Regions from separate parts of the Cellulosimicrobium sp. KWT-B genome, predicted to be linked through region 2. Evidence: riboswitches for the same ligand, from Rfam matches in the RefSeq annotation. Region 2 holds a riboswitch; each other region holds the start of a gene.
The links. Region 2 has a riboswitch for thiamine pyrophosphate ahead of B9L22_RS07285 (thiamine ABC transporter substrate binding subunit). Riboswitches for the same ligand answer to the same signal wherever they lie in the genome.
Positions count from the first base shown of each region.

Region 1: it holds a riboswitch for thiamine pyrophosphate, as region 2 does, so the genes downstream of both, thiD (bifunctional hydroxymethylpyrimidine kinase/phosphomethylpyrimidine kinase) here and B9L22_RS07285 (thiamine ABC transporter substrate binding subunit) in region 2, are expected to answer to the same signal.
Region 3: it holds a riboswitch for thiamine pyrophosphate, as region 2 does, so the genes downstream of both, thiO (glycine oxidase ThiO) here and B9L22_RS07285 (thiamine ABC transporter substrate binding subunit) in region 2, are expected to answer to the same signal.
Region 4: it holds a riboswitch for thiamine pyrophosphate, as region 2 does, so the genes downstream of both, B9L22_RS10625 (ECF transporter S component) here and B9L22_RS07285 (thiamine ABC transporter substrate binding subunit) in region 2, are expected to answer to the same signal.

Region 1 is NZ_NEDO01000006.1:15,280-20,871, forward strand. Features, by position in the region: gene B9L22_RS16975 (FadR/GntR family transcriptional regulator) at 1-187, shown strand, start outside; gene B9L22_RS16980 (quinone oxidoreductase) at 214-1,239, shown strand; gene B9L22_RS16985 (hypothetical protein) at 1,236-1,517, shown strand; gene B9L22_RS16990 (DUF4862 family protein) at 1,555-2,565, shown strand; gene thiD (bifunctional hydroxymethylpyrimidine kinase/phosphomethylpyrimidine kinase) at 2,629-3,600, opposite strand; TPP riboswitch at 3,594-3,688, opposite strand; gene B9L22_RS17000 (hypothetical protein) at 3,766-3,990, shown strand; gene B9L22_RS17005 (SDR family oxidoreductase) at 4,063-4,947, opposite strand; gene pheT (phenylalanine--tRNA ligase subunit beta) at 4,944-5,592, opposite strand, start outside.
Region 2 is NZ_NEDO01000002.1:233,615-239,206, reverse strand. Features, by position in the region: gene B9L22_RS07295 (ABC transporter permease) at 1-1,072, opposite strand, end outside; gene B9L22_RS07290 (ABC transporter ATP-binding protein) at 1,069-1,839, opposite strand; TPP riboswitch at 2,158-2,262, shown strand; gene B9L22_RS07285 (thiamine ABC transporter substrate binding subunit) at 2,345-3,436, shown strand; gene B9L22_RS07280 (iron ABC transporter permease) at 3,540-5,255, shown strand; gene B9L22_RS07275 (ABC transporter ATP-binding protein) at 5,255-5,592, shown strand, end outside.
Region 3 is NZ_NEDO01000001.1:208,086-213,677, reverse strand. Features, by position in the region: gene B9L22_RS00905 (thiazole synthase) at 1-446, opposite strand, end outside; gene thiS (sulfur carrier protein ThiS) at 456-689, opposite strand; gene thiO (glycine oxidase ThiO) at 695-1,969, opposite strand; TPP riboswitch at 1,960-2,061, opposite strand; gene thiE (thiamine phosphate synthase) at 2,106-2,816, shown strand; gene guaA (glutamine-hydrolyzing GMP synthase) at 2,859-4,472, shown strand; gene B9L22_RS00880 (glycosyltransferase family 4 protein) at 4,477-5,592, opposite strand, start outside.
Region 4 is NZ_NEDO01000003.1:160,656-166,247, reverse strand. Features, by position in the region: gene B9L22_RS10640 (PPOX class F420-dependent oxidoreductase) at 18-485, shown strand; gene B9L22_RS10635 (Rv2578c family radical SAM protein) at 492-2,147, opposite strand; gene B9L22_RS10630 (hypothetical protein) at 2,191-2,628, opposite strand; TPP riboswitch at 2,773-2,892, shown strand; gene B9L22_RS10625 (ECF transporter S component) at 2,999-3,703, shown strand; gene B9L22_RS20025 (ABC transporter ATP-binding protein) at 3,696-5,546, shown strand; gene B9L22_RS10615 (energy-coupling factor transporter transmembrane protein EcfT) at 5,543-5,592, shown strand, end outside.

The DNA.
Region 1 (5,592 bases), on a different contig from region 2:
CCTGCGCCGCGCGATGGTCGCCATGGTCGACCTCGACCGCGCAGGCACGTCGCACCGGCACGACCAGGACGCGCACGAGGCGATCCTCGACGCCGTCCGCGACCGGGACACCGGCCGCGCCGCGGCGGCGGCGCGCGAGCACCTCGCGGCCGTGCACGCGAAGGTCGCCGACCGAGGGCGACCGTGACCGCCGCGCGACCCTAGGCTGAGGCCATGCACGCGATCGTGGCCCGCGCGGCGGGCGGTCCCGAGGTCCTCGAGTACACCGAGCTGCCCGACCCGTCGCCGGGCCCGGGGCAGCTCCTCGTCCGCTCCGCGGTGGCGGGCGTGAACTTCATCGACACGTACAAGCGCTCCGGCGTGTACGCGATGGAGTACCCGCACGTCGTCGGGAGCGAGGGGGCCGGGGTCGTCGCCGAGGTGGGCGAGGGGGTCGAGGGGTTCGCCGTCGGCGACCGCGTCGTGTGGACCGAGGCGCCGGGGTCGTACGCGGAGCTCGTCGTGGTGGACGCCGGGCAGGCGCTGCACGTGCCGGACGCCGTCTCGCTCGAGGACGCGACCGCCGTCGCGCTCCAGGGGCTCACGGCGCACTACCTGTGCACGTCGTCGTACCCCGTGCGTCCGGGCGACCGTGTGCTCGTGCACGCGGGCGCGGGCGGCGTCGGGCTGCTCCTGACCCAGATGCTCGTGGCGCGGGGCGCGCACGTGATCTCCACGGTCTCGACCCCCGAGAAGGCGGAGCTGTCCCGCGGCGCGGGCGCCGAGCACGCGATCCAGTACACGGCGTTCGCGGACCTCACCGCCGAGCTGCCCGAGGTCGTGCGCGGGCTCACGGGCGGCGAGGGCGTCGCGGCGGTGTACGACTCGGTCGGCAAGGACACGTTCGACGCGTCGCTCGCGTCGCTGCGCCGCCGCGGCACGCTCGTCCTCTACGGCGGCTCCTCCGGGCAGGTCCCGCCGTTCGACCCGCAGCGCCTCAACGCGGGCGGCTCGCTCTTCCTCACGCGGCCCAAGCTCGCCGACCACACGGCGACGCGTGCCGAGCTCGTCGAGCGCGCGACCGAGGTGCTCGGCGCCGTCGCGGGCGGCACGCTGCACGTGCGCGTCGGCGCGACGTTCCTACTCGCCGACGCCGCCGACGCCCACCGCGCGCTCGAGGGACGGGCGACCACCGGCAAGGTGCTGCTCCGGCCGGCCGGGGCCGACGACGCTCACGCCACGACGACCGGGACCGCGTGAGCTGGGACTGGGTGCCGCCGCGCCCGGGCGAGGAGGACGGCTCCGACGGCGGCCCCTCCCCCGCGCTGCGCCGCACCGTGACGGTGCTCGCCGTGCTGCTCACCGCGGTGTTCGTCGTCTACTACGTGACCGTGGCGGTGCGCCAGCAGGCGGACGCGTGCGTCGCCGACCGGCCCGCGGGCGTCGCGGTGCAGGACGTCGAGGCACGGTGGCGCTGGGTCCCGCCGGGCTACGCGTGCGAGTACGCCACCGCCGACCAGGACGTCGCCCGCGCCTGACCCGCCCGGCATCCCCCACCACCACCGACGAGGACCGATGACCGACCTGCACGACCGCCCCCTGACCCTGCTCGGCGCCTATGCCCTCGCCGGCGTCCCCGACCCGGGCGGCTGGTACGCCGCCCTCGACGAGGACGGCCTCGACGGCCTCGAGCACCCCGTCGACCCGGACGACGCGGACGCGCTCGCGACGACCGCGGCCGCGCTCCCGGCGCACTGGGCGCTGCTGCCGACGACGGTCGCCGCGACGGCCCGCCGCGCCACGGCCGACCGCTCCTACGGCCTCGCGTCCGACGACGAGGAGGGTCGGCGCGAGGCGGTCGACGGCGTCGCGCGCGTCCTCGCGGCCGTGACCCGGCTCGCCGAGGCGGAGGGTCGACGACGCGTCGTCGCGGTCGAGCTCCAGTCCGCGCCCGGTCCCGGCCGCGGCTCCGGCGCAGCGCTCGCGCGCAGCCTCACCGAGCTGGCCGCCGTCGCGCCCGCCGGGCTGCCGCTCGTGGTCGAGCACTGCGACGCGCCACGCCCGTGGGGCGTCGCGGAGAAGGGCTTCCTCGCGCTCGACGACGAGATCGCCGCCGTCGCGCGCGCGGCCCGGGACACCGGCCACCCCCTGCACCTCGGGCTCAACTGGGGCCGGTCCGCCATCGAGGGGCGCAGCGCCGCGACGCCCGTCGAGCACGCGCGGGCGGCCGCCGGCGCAGGCCTCCTCGCGAGCGCGATGCTCTCCGGGGCCGCCGGCCGGCCCGGCCGGTGGGGTGCGCCGTGGGCGGACGCGCACGTGCCGCCCCACGGCCCGGACCCCGCGCTCCCAGGCCCCGACGAGTCGATGCTCGGCCCGGCCGAGGTGCGCGAGTTCCTCGCCGCGGCCGGGCCGGTCCCGCTCGTCGGCGCCAAGGTGACCACGCGGCCCGAGGACGCCCCGCCCGCGCAGCGCCTCGCCGTCGCGCGCGCGACGCTCGCCGTGCTCCGCGACGCGCTGGCCGACCTCGACACCGACCGCGGAGCCGACCGCAGGGCCGACCACGCAGCGAGCGGCCCCACGGCCTGAGTGCGTCCCGCGGCCCGGGCTCGGCACGTCGCAGCAGCCCGGGCTCGCCCGGTCGGCCCGGGCTCAGCCCGGCCGCACGGGCGCCGAGCGGTGCAGATGGTCCACGGGCCCCCGGCCCGTCCCCACCCGCAGCGCGGCGCCGGCACGCAGCGCGCCCGTGAGCCACTCCTTGGCCTCGCGCGCCGCCTCCTCCCAGCTCGCGCGCTGCGGTCGCAGCGCCGCGAGCGCCGCCGAGAGCGAGCACCCCGTGCCGTGGGTGTGGGGCGTGTCGACGCGCTCGGCGTCGAACGTCGTGACGGTGGCCGCCCCCGGCGCGCGGCCCGACGTCGGCCCGGGCGCGGGGACGACGAGCGCGTCGGGCGACGTGCGTCCGGTGAGGTGACCGCCCTTGAGCAGCACGACGGCGTCGCTCGCGGTCGCGTACGACGTCGCCTGGCGCAGGGCGTCGTCCCACGTCGTCGCGGGCTCCCGCCCGCCGAGGACGGCGAGCTCGGGCAGGTTCGGCGTGACGACGTCGGCGCGCGCCGCGAGGTCGCGCACGGCCTGCTCGGCACCCGCGTCGAGCAGGCGGTGGCCGGACGTCGCGACCATCACCGGGTCCAGGACGACCCAGGGCCGCGGAGCACCCGTGGCGGCGCGCGCCGCGGCGAGGTCGTCGAGCCACTCCCCGACGGCGCGGGCGTTCGCCTCGTCCGCCACCATGCCGATCTTCACGGCGTCGACCTCGACGTCGTCGGACACGGCGTCGAGCTGCGCGCGCAGGAACGCCGGCCCGGGGACGTGCACCGACCGCACGCCGTGGGTGTTCTGCGCGACGAGCGCCGTGGTGACGGCCATGCCGTAGGCGCCGTGCGCGCAGAACGCCTTGAGGTCGGCCTGGATCCCGGCGCCGCCGGTCGGGTCGGTCCCCGCGACGGAGAGGACGCGGGGGCGGGACGGGGCCGGGTCGGGCCCACGGCCCGGGTCGGGGCGACGGTCACGGTCCGCGGAAGCGGGGACCGGGTCGGAGGTGTGCCGAGGCAGGGCGAGCGTCATCGCGCGGACATCCCTTCGCTGGTACGAGCCAGATCAGGTTCGACGGGTCTCATCTCAGCCCCGGTGCGGGGCACCCCGTGTCGCGGGCCATGCTACGCGGCGACCCGTGCGCTTTTCACCCGCCCCGAGGCGTGAGACGACGCGCGTGCACGCGTCTTTCCGGGTATGACGCAGCACGTCGCCCCCGCGACCCGCCCCTTCCTGCCGGACGCGCCCGTCCCGGTCCAGGTGCCCGCCCTCTGCACGACGTTCGACCGCGACGGCCGGCGGGTCGTGCTCACGGGCGTCGTCACGCACGACGCGGGCGGCCTCGTGGCGTTCGAGTACGAGCACCCCGAGCGGGGCCTGTGGCACGTGTGGGTCGACCGGGACGCGTGCGTCCCGCTGTGACCCGGTGCCCGGACGCACGGACGCCGCCCGACCGGGGGGTCGGGCGGCGTCGGCCGTGCGGGGCGCGTGCGCTCAGCGGGCGGGGAGCTCCCCCGGCATCGGGTCGTCGGAGCCCCAGCGCGTGACGCGCAGCCGACGGCCGTCGGGACCGGGCAGCACGACGCCCGCGCGGGCGGCCTCCTGGGCCGCCGCGCGGAGCGACCCGGGCGAGTCGTGCGTCACGCGCACGAACGACCCCGAGAACGCGTCGAGCTCGCCGCGGGCGATCGCGACGACCATCTCGACCGTGCGCTCGACGGGCGTCCAGTCCGTGCGGCCCTCGTGCATGACCATGGACGCCGTCATGTCGGTCTGCACGACGCCCGGCGACACCTCGAAGGTCCGCAGCCCGAGCGCGTGGCCCGAGCGGTGGAGGTTCGCCCCGAGGCGCAGCAGCGCCGTCTTGCTCGCGTTGTACGCGCTCGCGCCCTCCATGTCGTGCGAGCCCGCGCCGCTGTTGAGGTCGACGACGCGGCCGCCACCGCGCGCGAGCATCCCGGGGACGACGGCGCGCGCGAGCAGGAACGGCCCGCGCACGTTGGTCTCGAGGACGGCCCACCACTCGTCGGGGTCCGCCTCCCAGAGCGGCACCTCGGCGTCGACCCGGCCCGCGTTGTTGACGAGCAGGTCCACGCTCCCGAGCGTGGCCTCGGCCTCGCGGACGGCCGCGGCCACCGCCGCGGCGTCGGTCACGTCCGCCGTGACGACGACGGCCCGGCCCGCGCCGTCGAGCGCGGCGATCTCGTCAGCCACGCCCGCGAGCCGGCCCGCGTCGCGCGCGAGGAGCGCGACGTCGAGACCGGACGCGGCGAGCCCGACGGCGACCGCGCGGCCGATGCCGCGCGACGCCCCGGTGACGAGCGCGGTGCGCGCGGGCGCCACGTCCGGCGTCGCGCCCTGCCCCGGTGCGCCGCTCATGCGCGCAGCTCCGCCCCGACGCGCTCGCGCGCGGCGGCCACGGCGCCCTCCCGGACCCGCGCCACGTCGTCGGCGGTGAGGGTGCGGTCCGCGGCGCGCAGCCGCAGCGAGAACGCGAGCGACTTGCGCCCGGCGCCCACCTGCTCGCCCGTGAAGACGTCGAACAGCGCGACCTCCTCGGCGAGCTCGCCGGCGCCCTCGACGAGCGCGGCCCGCAGCGCCTCGGCCGGCACGTCGGCGGCGACGACGAACGCGAGGTCCTCCTTCGCCGCCGGGAACCCGGAGACCGGGGTCGCCTGGACGGGCTCGTCGGACGCACCCGCGACGAGCGCCGACAGGTCGAGCTCGAACGCCACGGAGCGGGCGGGCAGGCCGACGTTCTCGAGCACCTTGGGGTGCAGCTCGCCCGCGTGCCCGACGACCGTCCCGTCGGCGAGCTCGAGGCGCGCGCAGCGGCCCGGGTGGAAGGGTGCCCGCGCGGTGTCGGCGACCACGCGCACGGCGTCGTCCCCCCGCAGGCCGGCGCGGTCCGCGACCAGGCGCGCCGCGTCGAGCGCGTCCGTCCAGTCCGCGGGACGTCCGGGGCCCCACCAGCCCGCCCGCTCGCGACGACCGACCAGGACGCCCGCGACGTGGCGCGGCTGC
Region 2 (5,592 bases):
GCGAGCCGGAGAGCTCCATGCCGACGGCGCCGAGCCCGCTGCGGGCGAGCTCCGCGAGGCCGAACCCGGCCCCGACGCCGAGCAGCGCGCCCACGGCCCCGACGACCGCCGCCTGCCCCACCACGGAGCCGAACACCTGCCCGGGCGACGCGCCCACCGCGCGCAGGAGCGCGAGCTCGCGGGTGCGGCGTCGGACGTGCATCGAGAACGTGGTGGTGATGATGAACGTGCCGACGAACAGCGCGAGCGCGGCGAACACCAGCAGGAACGTCGAGACGAAGCCGAGCTGGTCGGTGATCGCCTCGCTCGTCTCGGCGCGCAGCTCCGCCCCCGTCAGCGCCTCGGCGCCCGCGGGGAGCGCGGTCGCGACGGCGTCGCGCAGCGCCTCGGGGGAGACGTCGTCGGCCGCGTACAGCGCGACCGACGGCACGAGGCCGTCGGGCGCGTACGTCGCGGCGGCGGTCCCGGCGTCGAGCAGGACGATCGTCGCGCCCGCCATCGGTGCGGACAGCGAGACCTCGCCGACCACGCGCACCGGCCGCACGGCGTCGCCGAGCACGACGTCGGTCGTGTCGCCCACCACGAGGCCCGACGCCGCGAGCGTCGCCGACTCGAGCGCGACCTCGTTGCCGTCGCGGGGTGCGCGGCCGTCGACCACCTGCGGGCCGGGGTCGCGGGGGTCGTAGGCGACGCCGATGCTCGGCGCCTGGCTGCCGAGGACCGCGGTCCCGTCCGCGCCCACGAGCACCGCGGGACCGCTCACCTCCGGGAGCGCGAGCGCGACGTCGTCGCGCGCGCCGAGGTCGCGCGCCAGGTCTGCCGGGACGAGGCTGCGCGCACCGCCGACCTGGGCCGACGTCGACATCAGCGCGTCCCCGGCCGACGACGCACCGCGCACGTACGCGTCCGCCTGGACCGACGAGGCGACGATGCCGTCGAACGTGGTCGCGAGCATCGCGCGCAGCGCGAACGTGCCGGTCACGAACGCGACGCCGATCGTCACGGCGAGGACCGAGAGGACGAGCTGCGCGCCGTGCGCGCGCACGCCGCGCAGCGCGATCCGGCCCATCATCGGGCGGCCGCCGTCGTCGCTGCCGGGGCGGCGTGCGCCGGGGACGGCCCGGCGGGCGTGAGGGAGCCCAGCGTGTCGAGGACCGCCTGCGGCGTGGGGTCGTGGAGCTCGGTCACGAGGCGGCCGTCCGCGAGGAAGAGCACCCGGTGGGCGTACGACGCGGCGGTCGGGTCGTGCGTGACCATCGCGACGGACTGGCCGAGGTCGTCCACGGACGCGCGCAGGAAGCCCAGGACCTCCGCGGCGGCGCGCGAGTCGAGGTTCCCCGTCGGCTCGTCCGCGAGCACGATCGCGGGCCGCGACACCAGCGCCCGCGCGCACGCGACCCGCTGCTGCTGCCCGCCCGACAGCTCGGCGGGCCGGTGCCCCAGCCGGGGGCGCAGGCCCACGGCGTCGACCACGCGGTCGAACCACTCCCGGTCGACGGGGCGCCGGGCGATCGCGAGCGGCAGCACGATGTTCTCCTCCGCCGTGAGCGTCGGCACGAGGTTGAACGACTGGAAGACGAACCCCAGGCGCGTGCGCCGCAGGCGCGTCAGCCGGCGCTCGCTCATCGCGGAGACGGTCTCGCCGTCGACGACGACGGTCCCCGCCGTGGGGGAGTCGAGCCCCGCGAGGCAGTGCAGGAGCGTGGACTTCCCGGACCCGGACGGGCCCATGATCGCCGTCAGCCGACCCTTCTCCACGTCCACGTCCACGCCGTCGAGCGCACGCACCGCGGCCTCGCCGCGCCCGTACGTCTTCACCAGCCCGCGCGCGGTCGCGATCGCGGGTCGTGCACCGCCCTCGGCGCCCTCAGTGCCCTCAGTGGGCGCGCCCTCGCGCGGGGTGCTCCGCCGTGCCGCACCTGTCGTCGTCACGTCCTCGTCCGTCCTCTCGTCGTGCCGCTGCGCGGGAGCGTCGTGGCTCGCCGGGCGGCGTCGTCCTGTGGTGGCCGCCGGGGCTCCCGGCGGCCGCACCGACCCTCCCGCGGCGCGCGTCCCCGCGGCATCGGGGGCGGGCCCCGAACCGTCCCTGGTCCGCGGGCGCCGGCGCTCAGGGTTCTCTCAGGGGACTCTCCGGGTGTGGGGCCGGTGTAGGCTCGCGGTGAACGACAGGGGAGCTCCTGGAGGAGCTGAGAGTGCGGACCACCGCAGACCCTCGAACCTGATCCGGTTAGCACCGGTGGAGGAAGTCGGGATTCTCGATCACCTGCTCGCGCGGTCCGTCGCGCCCACCCGGCGCGCGGCCCGTCGGGCCGGTGGACCCCTCCTGAACGTCCAGGGAGGACACATGCAGCACACGACCACCGTCGCCCGCCGCGGCCGGGCCCTCGCGACCGGCGTGGGCGCGACGCTCGCGCTCCTCGCCCTCGCGGCCTGCTCGGGGGGCGACGGCGCCGGGGGCGACGACGCGTCGTCGGGCAGCGGGGGCACGGTCACCCTGGTGACCCACGACTCCTTCGCGGTGAGCGACGACGTGCTCGCCGCGTTCGAGGAGGAGAGCGGGCTCACCGTCGAGCAGGTCGCGCCCGGCGACGGCGGCGCGCTGGTCAACCAGCTGATCCTCACGAAGGACTCGCCCCTCGGCGACGTCGTGTTCGGGATCGACAACACCTTCGCGTCGCGCGCGATCGACGAGGGCGTCCTCGAGCCGTACACGCCCGCCGACGTCTCGGAGTCCGCCGCGTCGTACGCGGTCGGCGACGGCGGCGAGCTCACCGCCGTCGACCTCGGGGACGTGTGCGTCAACGTGGACCACGCGTGGTTCGCCGACGCGGGCATCCCCGAGCCCGTGACGCTCGAGGACCTGGCGAAGCCCGAGTACCGGGACCTCCTCGTCGTGACCAACCCCGCGACGTCGTCGCCGGGCCTCGCGTTCCTCCTCGCGACCGTCGGGGCGTTCGGCGAGGACGGCTGGGAGGACTACTGGGCGGACCTGCGCGCCAACGGCGTGAAGGTCGTCGACGGCTGGTCCGACGCGTACTACGTCGACTTCTCCGGCTCGGAGGGCGCGGGGCCGCGCCCGCTCGTGCTGTCGTACTCGACGTCGCCCGCGTTCACGCTCACCGAGGACGGCTCCGCGTCGACCACGGGCGCGCTGCTCGACACGTGCTTCCGCCAGGTCGAGTACGCGGGCGTGCTCGCGAACGCGAAGAACCCCGAGGGCGCGCAGCAGCTCCTCGACTTCCTCGTGAGCGAGACGTTCCAGGGCGACGTCGCCGACCAGATGTACATGTACCCCGCCGACGACTCCGTCACGCTGCCCGACGGCTGGGCCGAGTTCGCGCCGCTCGCCGACGAGCCCTTCGAGGTCGCTCCTGCCGACGTCTCGGCGCACCGCGACGAGTGGATCAAGGCATGGACGGCGACGGTCGTCGACTGACCTCCGGTCCCCGAACCCCCGGTCCCCGAGCGACCGCGGCTCTCCCTCGCGGGGTAGAGCCGTGGTCGCGCGGGGGAGACCCGTGGTTTCCCGAGGTAGAGCCGTGGTGAGGGGTCGGGCGGTCCGGCGGGGCGGCGTCGGGCGCGGGGTGCTGTGGGGTCTGGCGGCGGCGGTGCCGCTCGCGTTCCTCGGGGTGTTCTTCGCGTGGCCGGTCGTCACGCTCGTGGCGCGCGGGTTCGTCGGGGACGACGGCGGCCTCGACCTCTCGGGGTTCGCGGAGGTCTTCTCCGAGCCCCGCACGTGGCGGATCGTCGGCCTCACGCTCTGGCAGGCCGTGCTCGGCACGGCGCTGTCGCTGCTGCTCGGCGTGCCCGGCGCGTACGTGCTGTACCGGTGCCGGTTCCCCGGTCGGCGGATCGTGCGCGCGCTCGTCACGGTGCCGTTCGTGCTGCCGACCGTCGTCGTCGGCGTCGCGTTCCGGTCGCTGCTCGTGCAGGGCGGCCCGCTCGGGTTCCTGCGGCTCGACGAGACGTTCGCCGCGATCGTCGTCGCGCTCGTGTTCTTCAACTACTCCGTGGTGGTGCGCACGGTCGGCGGGCTCTGGGAGCACCTCGACCCGCGCGCCGAGCAGGCGGCGCGCGCCCTCGGCGCGACGCCGTGGCGCGCGTTCCGCACCGTGACGCTCCCGGCGCTCACGCCCGCGATCGCGAGCGCCGCGTCGATCGTCTTCCTCTTCTGCGCGACGGCGTTCGGCGTCGTGCTCGTGCTCGGCGGCATCCGCTACGGGACGATCGAGACGGAGATCTGGATCCAGACCACGCAGTTCCTCGACCTGCGCACCGCGGCGGTGCTGTCGGTCGTGCAGCTCGTGGTCGTCGCGGCGGCTCTCACGGTCGCGAACCGCACGCGGGCCCGGCGCGAGCGCGCCCTCAACCTGTCGTCGTCGGCGTCGTCCGCCCACCCGCTGCGCCTGTGGCGCGACGGCCGCCCGACGGGCGACCTCGCGCCCGCGGCGCTCACCGCGGCCGTGGTGGTCGTGCTCGTCGGGCTGCCGCTCGGCACGCTCGTCGTGCGCTCGTTCCGCGTCCCGGGCGGCGGCTGGGGCCTCGACAACTACGCGAACCTCGGCACCACGGGCGGGCGCAACGCGCTGTCCGTCACCGTGTGGGAGGCGGCGGGCAACTCGCTGCGCACCGCCGCGCTCGCGACCGTGCTCGCCGTCGTGATCGGGGGCCTCGTGGCGCTCGTCGTGTCCCGGCGCCCGCGCTCGCGCGGCGGGCGGCGCGCGATCTCGGTGCTCGACTCGGTGTTCATGCTCCCGCTCGGGGTCTCTGCGGTGACCGTCGGCTTCGGCTTCCTCGTCACGCTCGACCGGCCGCTCGGCCTCGACGTCGACCTGCGCACGTCGGGGCTGCTGGTGCCGATCGCGCAGGCGGTCGTCGCGACGCCGCTCGTCGTGCGCACGGTCCTGCCGACGCTGCGCGCCATCGACCCGCGCCTGCGCGAGGCCGCCGCGACCCTCGGCGCCGCGCCCGGGCGCGTGTTCCGCACGGTCGACGGCCCGATCGCCGCGCGCTCGCTCGGCCTCGCCGTCGGGTTCGCGTTCGCCGTCTCGCTCGGAGAGTTCGGCGCGACGTCGTTCCTCGCCCGCCCGGACAGCGCGACCCTGCCGGTCGTGATCTTCCGGCTCATCGGGCGCCCGGGCGCCGAGAACTACGGCATGGCGCTCGCGGCGAGCGTCGTGCTCGCGCTGCTCACCGCGACCGTGATGCTGCTCGCCGAGCGGTTGCGCGGCGACCGACCCGGAGGAGAGTTCTGATGGTGCAGACCGACCCCGTCCCCGCGCGCGCGGGCGCGCCGGAGCCGTCGCGCCCCGGCCCCGGCACCGGGGAGGCCGCCGGGCTCGCGGTGCGCGACGTCGTCGTGCGGTACGGCGGGCGCGGCGCCGGGGGAGCGCGCACGGACACCGGCACGACGGCGGTCGCGGGCGTCACGCTCGACGTCGCGCCCGGCGAGGTGCTCGCCCTGCTCGGGCCGAGCGGTTGCGGCAAGTCGAGCCTGCTGCGCGCCGTCGCGGGGCTCGAGCCGGTCGCCGCGGGATCCGTGGCGTGGGACGGCCGCGACCTCACGGGCGTCCCCGTGCACCGCCGCGGGTT
Region 3 (5,592 bases), on a different contig from region 2:
ACGAACCCGTCGCGCACGAGCTGGTCCGCCGCCTCGACGAGGCCGACCGGGTCGGGCAGGAGGGTCACGTCGTCGGCGATCACCTCGAGCTTGACCCACTCGGTGCCGCACGCCTCGCGCGCGAGGTGCGCGGTGAGCACGGCCTCCCGCACCGAGAAGCATCCGGCGGTGTTGGGCAGCGCGCGGATGCCGAGGCGGGCGAGCAGCGCCCAGATCCCCGCGTCGGGGCTCGCGTCCCCGCCGGCGCGGACGGCGACGCGCCGCATCGCGACGGTCGTCAGGGCGGTGCCCGACGCGACGAGCGCGTCCTCGAGCGTGAGCAGGTTCGCGGCCCCGCCGGTGCCCATGACGAGGCGCGACCCGATCGGGGTGCCGGCGACGACGAGCGGGTCGTCGGCGTCGGCCGGGCCGCTCGCGGTGGCGGGGGAGACGTCGGTCGTGGTCATGGGTCCTCCTCAGCCGCCCTGGACGGCGGTGACGATCTCGATGCGGTCCCCGGGCGCGACGACGGTCGTCGCCCAGGCGCCGCGCGGCACGACGGCGTCCCCGACGGCCACCGCGACGCCCTGCGGCGTGCCGTCGGCGACGTAGGCGGGGACGAGCGCGGCGACGAGCCGCTCCAGGTCGACGTCGCCGTCGAGCGGGTACGGCTCGCCGTTGACGAGCGCGGTGGGTGCGGGTGCGGTCACGGGTCTCACCTCGGTGTGGTGGCGGTGCGGGCGAAGCGGTCGGTGCGGGCGGTGGCGAGGGCGGTCGCGACGTCGTCGCCGGGCTCGGTCCCGCCCAGGCCGGAGAGCCCGCCGAGCCCGGCGACGACGGCGTCCGCCGTGAGCGGGGCGAGCAGGATGCCGTTGCGGCCGTGGCCCGTCGCGAGGTGCAGCCCCGGGACGTCCGTCGGCCCGACGAGCGGGAGGTTGTCCGGGGTCGCGGGGCGCCCCCGCGGCGTCACCTCGACCAGCGCGGCCTCGTCGATCCCCGGCAGGAGGGCGCGCGCGTCCCGCAGGAGCGCGAAGACCCCGCCGGCGGTGGCGCGGCGGTCGTCCGGGTTCTCCTCGGTGGTAGCCCCGACGACGACCTCCCGGTGCCCGGCGCGCGGGCCGGCCGGCTCGGGGTCGCGCGGCACGACGTACACCGGCCGGCCCTGCACGAGCCCGCGCACGACGTGCTCCAGCGCGAGGTCCGGGCCCGCGTCGAGCCGCAGCGTCTGACCCTTCACCGGCCGCGTGGGCACGACGACGCCCGGCACGTCCGCGAGGAGGGCGCCCGACTGCCAGCCCGCCGCGACGACGACCGCACCCGCGCGGTGGAGCCGGCCCGCGTCGTCGTGCACGCCGACCACGCGCCCGCCATCGAGCGCGAGCCGGGTCGCGGACGCGCGGACGACGCGCGCCCCGGTGGCCGAGCCCGCACCCGCGGCGTCGCCTCCGCCGAGCGCGGCGAGCAGCGCGGCGTGCGCCGCGCGCGGGTCGACGGCGTGGTCCGCGGGGGCCCACGCCGCCCCGGCGACGCGCGGGCCCAGGTACGGCTCGCGGCGGCGCGCGTCGGCGACGGTGAGCTCGTGCGACGCGAGACCGTGCGCGGCGTGCAGCGCGAGGACGCGGCGGAGCAGCGCGAGGTCGTCCGCGTCGTAGGCGAGGGTGAGGGTCCCGGCGGTCCGCAGCCCGACGTCCGCCCCCGTCGCCGCGCGCAGGTCCGCGGCGAACGCCGGCCACGCCGCGGCGGCCGCGAGGTGGAGCCGCAGGGCGGCCTCCTCCCCGAAGTCGGCCTCGGTCACCGGTGCGAGCATCCCCGCTGCGGCGTGGGTCGCGCCCGCGCCCGGCGCCGGGTCGAGCACCGTGACGGTCAACCCCGCGCGCGCCGCGCGCCACGCGACGGCGACACCCACGATCCCGCCCCCCACGACGACGACGTCGCGCGCGCCGTCGGGCACGACGGCGCCACCCGCGGACGGGTGGACGGACAGGTTCATGTGCGCTCCCTTCGCTGGCATGACCCAGATCAGGTTCGACGGTCGGCGGCGACGCCCTCTCAGCCCCCTGCGGGGCTCCCGTGCTGTCGGCCACAGTACCTCCTGCCGAGGACCCGCCGAGGCTAGGCTCCCGCGGGTGAGCTCCGAGACCTCCACCACCCCGGCCACTCCCGCCCCGTCGGCGGACGCCGTACGCGCCCGGCTCGCCGACGCGCGGCTCTACCTCTGCACGGACGCGCGCGAGGAGCGCGGCGACCTCGAGGACTTCCTGCGGGCGGCGCTCGCGGGCGGGGTGGACGTCGTGCAGCTCCGCGACAAGACGCTCGACGTCGCGCGCGAGCTCGAGCTCCAGGAGCTCGTCGCGCGGGTCGCGACGGAGCACGGCGCGCTGTGGGCCGTGAACGACCGGGCGGACGTGGCGTCGGTCACGGGCGCGCCGGTCGTGCACATGGGTCAGCGCGACCTGCCCGTGCCGGCGGTCCGGGCGCTGCTGGGCGCGGGGCCCGTGCTCGGCAGGTCCACGCACTCGGCCGCGCAGGCGGCCGCGGCGGAGGCCGACCCGGCGGTGGACTACTTCTGCGTGGGTCCGCTGTGGGCGACCCCGACGAAGCCGGGACGGGCCGCCGTCGGCCTCGACCTGCTACGGGACGTCGCGGCGACCCGGCCCGCGACGCCCTGGTTTGCGATCGGCGGCATCGACGCGGACCGGCTCGACGCGGTCCTCGACGCGGGCGCGACCCGGATCGTGGTGGTGCGCGCGATCACGGCGGCGAGCGACCCGGAGGCGGCGGCCCGCGCCCTGCGCGAGCGCGTCGCGGCGCGCGCCGAGGTGCCCGCCGACGCCTGAGACGCGGGACGAGCCCCGCCGCGCGGCGACTATCCTGGACGGGTGACGTCACCCGCCACCGCTCCCGACACCCCCACCACCGCCGAGGTCGCCTCGACCCCGCGGCCCGTGCTCGTCGTCGACTTCGGCGCCCAGTACGCGCAGCTCATCGCGCGCCGCGTGCGCGAGGCCAAGGTCTACTCCGAGATCGTGCCGCACACCTTCACGGTCGAGCAGATGCTCGCGAAGGACCCGGCCGCGATCATCCTCTCGGGCGGCCCATCGTCCGTGTACGCCACGGGTGCCCCGTTCGTCGACCCGGCGCTGTTCGAGGCAGGCGTGCCCGTCATGGGTATCTGCTACGGCTTCCAGGCCATGGCGAAGGCGCTCGGCGGCGAGGTCGCCCAGACGGGCCTGCGCGAGTACGGCGGCACCGAGGTCGAGGTGTGCGCCGCGGGCGTGCTGCTCGACGGCACGCCGCAGAACCAGACCACGTGGATGAGCCACGGCGACGCCGTGCACCGCGCGCCCGAGGGCTTCGAGGTCCTCGCGACGTCGTCGGGCTCGCCGGTCGCCGCGTTCGAGGACCGCGAGCGTCGCCTCTACGGCGTGCAGTGGCACCCGGAGGTCAAGCACTCCGCGCACGGCCAGACCGTGCTGGAGCACTTCCTGTACGACGGCGCGGGCCTCGCCCCGGACTGGACGCCCGGCAACGTCATCGCGGACCAGGTCGCGGCGATCCGCGCCCAGGTCGGCGACGCGCGCGTCATCTGCGCGCTCTCGGGCGGCGTGGACTCCGCCGTCGCCGCGGCGCTCGTGCAGCGCGCGGTGGGCGACCAGCTCACGTGCGTGCACGTGGACCACGGGCTGATGCGCGCGGGCGAGGTGGAGCAGATCGAGCGCGACTTCGTCGCGGCGACGGGCGTCAACCTCGTGATCCGTGACGAGAAGGAGCGGTTCCTCACCGCGCTCGCCGGGCACAGCGACCCGGAGACCAAGCGCAAGATCATCGGCCGCGAGTTCATCCGCGTGTTCGAGGACGCGGCGCGCCAGATCGTCGAGGACGCGGGCGAGCACGGGGCCGAGGTGAAGTTCCTCGTGCAGGGCACGCTCTACCCGGACGTCGTCGAGTCCGGCGGCGGCGAGGGCGCGGCGAACATCAAGAGCCACCACAACGTCGGCGGCCTGCCCGACGACCTGCAGTTCTCGCTCGTCGAGCCGCTGCGCACCCTGTTCAAGGACGAGGTCCGCGCGGTCGGCCGCGAGCTCGGCGTGCCCGAGGAGATCGTCGCGCGCCAGCCGTTCCCGGGCCCCGGGCTCGGCATCCGCATCGTCGGCGAGGTCACGGCGGACCGCCTCGAGACGCTGCGCGCCGCCGACGCGATCGCGCGCGAGGAGCTGACGAAGGCGGGTCTGGACGACGAGATCTGGCAGTGCCCGGTCGTGCTGCTCGCCGACGTCCGCTCGGTCGGCGTCCAGGGCGACGGCCGCACCTACGGCCACCCGATCGTGCTGCGCCCCGTCTCGTCCGAGGACGCGATGACGGCCGACTGGACGCGCCTGCCCTACGACGTGCTGTCCGTCATCTCGAGGCGCATCACCAACGAGGTCTCCGAGGTCAACCGCGTCGTGCTCGACGTGACGAGCAAGCCCCCGGGCACCATCGAGTGGGAGTGACCCCCTAGCGGGACGGACGGGCCCGACGATCCACGGCGATCGTCGCGGCCCGTTCGTATGCCCGCTCCACGTCGGCGAGCACGCGCGGCCAGCCCGCCGACGACGGCACGTCGCGGTTGTGCGCGACGATCCGGTCGAGCAGGCCGTCCTCGGTCGCGAGGCGAACGAGCGCGTCGGCGAGGCCGGCGTCGTCGTCCGCCACGAGCGCGTCGACGCCGTTGGTGAGGCGCTCCGCCACGCCCGACTGCGAGCGGGTGAGCACCGCCAGCCCGGCGGCCTGGCCCTCGAGCGCGGCGATGCCGAACGCCTCCTCGACGGCGGGCGCGGCGAACACGTCGGCGCGCGCGTAGAGCCGCTGGAGGCCCGTCGCGTCGAGCCGCCCCGGGAGGGACACGACCGACCCCAGCCCGTGCTCGGTGACGAAGCGCCGCGCGTCGGCCAGCTCGGGTCCGTCCCCGGCGAGCGTCACGTGCAGCGCCCTCTCGGGGAGGCGCGCGACGGCGTCGCGCACGACCTCGAGGAACGGCAGCACGCGCTTGCGGGGCGCGAACCGCGTCGCGGCCACGACGTGGACGGCCGAGCCCTCCATGCGGTCGGCGCGCTCGGTGCGCGGGACGCGCCACGCGTCGAGGTCGAGGCCGTTGTGCAGCACCACGACCTCGCCGTGGTCGCCGACGATGCGGCGCAGGGGAGCGGCGGTCAGCTCGCTCACGGCCGACCACAGCACGGGCCAGCGGGACCAGCGGACCACGCGGTCGAGCCCGGCGAACGCGCGCTCCGCGCCGCCCCAGACGCTGTGCACGGTGAGCACCGCGGGCAGCCCCGCGCGCACGACCGTCCGCAGCGACGCCTGGGTGGAGGGCGTCAGCACGCCCATGTGCAGGTGCACGACGTCGGGCCGGTCGGCGCGCAGGACCTGCGCCACGTGGTGCGGCGCGCGCGGGTGCACGGGGTAGCCGCCCGGGACGCGCGCGGCGAGCCGGTGCACCGTGACGTCACCGTCCCGCTCGGTCGACACTCCGTGCGCGCCGGGGCGCGCGGGCGTCGTGCAGACGACCGCGACGTCGTGACCGGCGGCCGCCTGCTGCTGCGCGAGCCGCGCGACCTGGGTCTCGATGCC
Region 4 (5,592 bases), on a different contig from region 2:
ACGAAGGAGGGTGACCCGTGGCACGCACCATCGCGACGAACCGGCGCGTCGAGCGCGACGAGCTCGAGGAGTTCCTGCGCTCCCGGCACGACGGCGTCCTCGTCACCACCCGCGCCGACGGCCGCCCTCAGCTCAGCCCGGTCACGTACGGGGTGGACGACGCGGGTCGGGTCGTCGTGTCGACGTACCCGGAGCGCGCCAAGGCGGTCAACGTGCGCCGCGACCCGCGCGCGTCGCTGCTGTCCCTGGGCGAGCGGTTCTCCGACCCGTGGGTGCAGGTCGACGGCGAGGCGGAGGTGATCGACCTGCCCGAGTCGGTCGAGCCGCTGGTCGACTACTACCGCGCCGTCAGCGGCGAGCACCCGGACTGGGACGAGTACCGCGCCGCCATGGTCACCCAGGGCAAGTCGCTCGTGCGGCTGACGATCACGCGCTGGGGACCGGTGGCGACGGGTGGCTTCCCGGCGCGCCTCGCCGACGCCTGAGACAGGTCAGAACAGGACCTGCTCCACTCCCCCGCCGACGACGTCGAGCCCGCCGCCGTCCACCGGCATGCCCGCGAGCGCCCCGCCGTGGCCGTGGCGCGCGTCCTGCGGCGCCGGGTCGACGGCGAGGCTGCCGGCCGGGTAGGCGCCGTCCGTCGGCGGTCCTGACCGGCGTCGCCGGTCGCCGGGCTCGCCGCGGCGGAACCGCCCCTCGACGCCCGCGGGGCCGCGGTGCCCCGCGACGGCGAACCCGCGCGCCTCGAGCATCGGCCGCACCCGGTCCCACAGCCAGGACCGGTACGCCGTCGAGGCGTACGTGCCGCGGCCGTACACGCGCTCGTACCCGGGGACGAGCCGCGGGTGCTCGCGCGCGAGCCAGCCCATGTACCACTCGCGAGTGCCGGGCTTGAGGTGCAGCGGCAGCACCGTGACGCCGGTCGCGCCCGCGTCCTTGACGGCGTCGAGCAGCTCGGTGAGCGCGCGGGTCGAGTCGGTGAGCCACGGCAGCACGGGGGCGACCATGACGCCGCACGGCAGACCGGCCTCCCGGACCGTGCGGACGAGCTCGAGCCGCGCGCGCGGCGAGGGCGTGCCCGGCTCCACGCTCGCCTGGAGCTCGGGGTCCAGGAGCGCGAGGGACACGCCGACCCCGACCTCGACGCGCGAGGCCGCGTCGACGAGCAGGGGCAGGTCGCGGCGCAGGAGCGTGCCCTTGGTCAGCACGGACAGCGGCGTGCCCGACCCGGCGAGCGCGTCGATGATGCCGGGCATGAGGCGGTAGCGACCCTCGGCGCGCTGGTACGGGTCGGTGTTGGTGCCGAGCGCGACGGCCTCGCGCGCCCAGGACGGGCGGGCGAGCTCGGCCCGCAGCACGTCGTCGACGTTGACCTTGACCACGACCTCCCGGTCGAAGTCCTCGCCCGCGTCGAGGTCGAGGTACTGGTGCGTGGGGCGGGCGAAGCAGTTGTGGCTCACGACCCCCGCGGCGACGAAGTCGCGCGTGCCGGTCGTGATGTCGACCAGCTCCGTCGTCTCCCCCGGCCCGTCGAGCGCTTCCAGCGAGTCGACGCGCAGCGCCTCGCCGCCGGTGACGTCCTGGCCGTCGAGGACGGGCCGCCCGTCCGCGAGCGCCGCGGCGCCCGGCCCGACGAGCACGTCGCCGAGCGCCAGGCGGGCACGGTGCCCGGCACCGCCGACGACGTGGCGCCACCCGCGCTCGGTGAGGAACCGGTGGTCGCCGCTCGCCACGAGGCGCGTGCCGTCGGCGAGGGTCACGCGGTAGGCACGCTTGCGGGTGGTCCAGCGGTCGAGCACCCGGGTGCGCACGTAGCGCCGGTACGCGCCGTGCGGGGCGGTGCCGACGATCTCGTCGCCGACACGCAGCTCGCCGATCGGCCGTTGCGTGCCGTCGGCCAGCAGCACCGGGGTGGCGGGCGCGAGGCAGTAGGAGCACGCGTGGCTGCACCCGCGGTACGGGTTGACGGTCCACCGGAACGGCATGCGCGACATCGCGGGCACCTTGGACAGCGCGCTCTTGGCCGTGACCTCGTGGAACGTGATGCCCGCGAACTCGGGCGTGCGCACGCTGCGGACGAGGCCGACCCGCTCCAGCCCGGGGAGCGCGCCGTCGTCCGCGCCGAGCGCCTGTCCGTCCCACCGCATCGCGCTATTCGAACAAACGTTCGAACGCGCTGTCAAGGGCGGGTCAGCCGTCGGCGGACCACGCCTTGAGCAGCGCCAGGTTCCCGAGGGGGATGTGGTGGCCGATGCGCGGGTGGTCCAGCGCGACACCGACGACCCCGGCCGCGCCGAAGGACGCGACGTAGTCGATCGCCGCCGGCACGGGTACCCCGAGCAGCGGCACGGAGCCTGTCTCGTCGTCCGCCAGACCGAGCGCCCGGGCCGCCTCGTCCGCGCGCGCGGCGCTGCTGTAGAGGCAGATCATGGGCCCCTGGTCCGCAGCGACGGCGTACGGACGAGGCTGGTCCTCGGACCCCCGCGCGATGAAGAACCACGTGCCGAGGCGCACGGTCTGCCGCCACAGCGCGATCTGCGCCGACGTGTCGCCCGCGGACGCGCTCCGCACGGCCTCGTCGAGGCGGTCCAGCTCGGCGACCGCGGCGGGGTCGTTGTCTCGGGTCATGCGCACTGCCTCGTTCCTCGTGGTCGGAGCCCGTCCCCGGTCCGCGCGGGCGCCTCGTCGCCGTCACCTTCTCACGGCGGCCGGGCGTCCCGGTGGGTGAGACGCCGGGATTGTCCGGCGGGCGTCCAGGCCCTAGGGTCGGGCCGAACGCCCCCGGGGAGCGCACGAGCGCTGAGAGTGCAGGCCGGACACCCGTCCCTCCTGCAGACCCGTGGAACCTGATCTGGTTCGTACCAGCGAAGGGAGCAGGGCGGACGTCACCGTCCCCCTGCGCGCTCGTGCCCGCGCCCCGCGCGTGCCGTCCGCGCGGGGGCAGCGGTGGCGCGCCGTCGTGCACCCCTCGCCCCGGGGGCCCGACGGAGGGAACCGCATGACCGAGCCCCGCACCACGCCGCCCCGGGCGACCCCGCCCACCGCCACGCCCGACGACCGACCTGACGGCGTGGGTCCCACGCCCGCCCCCCGGGACCGCGCCGTCGCCGCTCCCCCGAGCCGTGCCCGACGCCGCGGCCTCACCCTCCACGAGACGGTCCTCGTCGCCGTGCTGGGGGTCGTGTTCGGGTTCGTCTACTGGGCGATCGTGCAGCTCTGGGCCCCGCTCCAGCTCGCCATGGGCCCGCTCGCGGACCTCGCCGCCAACGTGCTCGCGGGCGCGTGGATCGTCGTCGGCCCGCTCGCGACGTACATCGTGCGCAAGCCGGGCGTCGGCATCCTCACCGAGACGCTCGCGGCGCTCGTCGAGGTGGTCTTCCTCGCGTCGCCCGCCGGCCCGCTGCTCGTCCTCGTGGGGCTCGTCCAGGGCGTGGGCGCCGAGATCCCCTTCGCACTCACCCGGTACCGCCGCTACGGCTGGTGGGTCTTCGTCGCGTCGGGCGTCAGCGCGGCGCTCGTCACCTACGCGTTCAACGCGGTCCGCTTCGGCTGGCTCGGGCAGGACTACGCGATGCTCCGGCTCGGCGTGCAGGTCGTCTCGTGCGTCGTGCTGTGCGGGATCGCGGCGCGCCTCCTCGGCGACGCCCTCGCCCGCACCGGCGCGCTCGACGCCTTCGCGATCGGGGCAGACCGCCGTGGCTGAGGCACCGACCGCCGCACGGGACGTCACGCCGGACGCCGTGCCCGGCGACGTGCCCGACGCCGTCGCCGCCGCCGGCCTCAACGTCACCGTGGGCCACGACGGCACGCGCGTGCTCGACGACCTCACCCTCACCGTCCCCGCGGGCACCGGGCTGCTCGTGCTCGGCCCCTCGGGCTGCGGGAAGTCCACGCTGCTGCGCGCGCTCGTCGGCGTCGTGCCCCACACGCTCCCAGGGTCGGTCACGGGCGACCTGCGCGTGACGGGCGTCGACCCGCGCGACACGACCCCGGCGGCGCTCGCCGCGCGCGTCGGCCTCGTCCAGCAGCGGCCGGGCGACCAGCTGTGCCTCGCCCGCGTCGACGACGAGCTGCGGTTCGCGCTCGAGAACCGGGCGGCGGACCCGCGCACGATGGACGCCCGCGCGGCCACCGCGCTCGCCGCCGTCGGTGCGGACCACCTGCACGACCGGCCGACCCACGCGCTGTCGGGAGGCGAGGCGCAGCGCGTCGCCCTCGCGGCGGCGCTCGTCGCCGACCCCGAGCTCGTGGTCCTCGACGAGCCGACGGCGTTCCTCGACCCGGCCGCGGCGCACGAGGTCGGGACGCTCGTGGGCGGGCTCGTCCGGGCGCCCGAACAGGGCGCGCACGGCACCTCCGGCCGGTCGGTCGTGCTCGTCGAGCACCGCCTCGACGACGTCGGGACGCTCCCGGACGCGACGCTCGTGCTCGACGACACCGGCCGCGTCGTCGCGCACGGCCCCACGACCGCCGTCCTGCGCGCGCACGCCGCCACGCTCGCCGAGCTCGGGTGCTGGTTGCCGCTCGACGTCCGGCTCCGGCAGGCAGGAGCCCCGGGCACGCTCGGCGCGCCCGCGACCGACGCCTGGCTCGTCGACCTCGCGCACTCCGCCGACCCCCGCACCGTCGACCCCCGCGCCGCGGACCCCCGTGACGCAGACACCGGCCCGGCGGCGCTCGCCCCTGACCGCCCGGTCGCCCTGCGTGCCCGTCGCCTCGCGGTGCACCGCGCCGCCGCGGCGGGCCGCCGAGGGCGCGGGCAGGACGAGACGCCGGTGGTGCGCGACGTCGACCTCGACGTGCACGCGGGCGAGGTGCTCGCGGTGGTGGGGCCCAACGGCGGCGGCAAGTCGACCCTCCTGCGCGGGCTGGCGGGACTCGAACGGACCACGGGCGAGGTCACGACGGCGCCCGGCGCGCCCGTCGCGATGGTGTTCCAGGACCCGGAGCACCAGCTCCTCGCGCGCACGGTCCGCGACGAGGTCGCCTGGTCGGCCCGGCTCGCGCGGCTCGACGACGTCGACGGACGCGTCGCGCGCACCCTCGACGCGTTCGCCCTCACGCACCTCGTCGACGCGAACCCGTACCGGCTCTCCGGCGGCGAGCAGCGGCGACTGTCCCTCGCGACGGCGACCGTGCTCGATCCGCCCGTCCTCCTCGCCGACGAGCCCACGTCGGGGCTCGACCGCGCCCAGGCGGACGCCGTCGCCCACGCGCTGCGCGAGCGTGCCGACGCGGGCGGCGCGGTGGTCGTCGTCACGCACGACCTCGCGCTCGTCGCGGCCCTCGCCGACCGTGTCGCCGTCGTCATCGGCGGCCGGCTCGTGGCGCTCGGGCCGCCCGCCACCGTGCTGGCCGACGACGCGCTGTGCCGGCGCGCCCGCCTGCGCCGTCCTCCCCTGCTCGCGTGGTGGGCCCGCACGGGCCGCCGCCACGGCGTGGACCCGGGCGCGCTCGTCCGGGCGCTCGACGCCGCCTCGGGCACCGCCGTCGCAGCCGACGTTGCAGAGACCGCGCCCGCAGCCCTCGCGGAGGTCGCCCCGTGAGCGCGCCGCACAGCACGCCCCTCGGGCGCTGGAACCCGACGGTCAA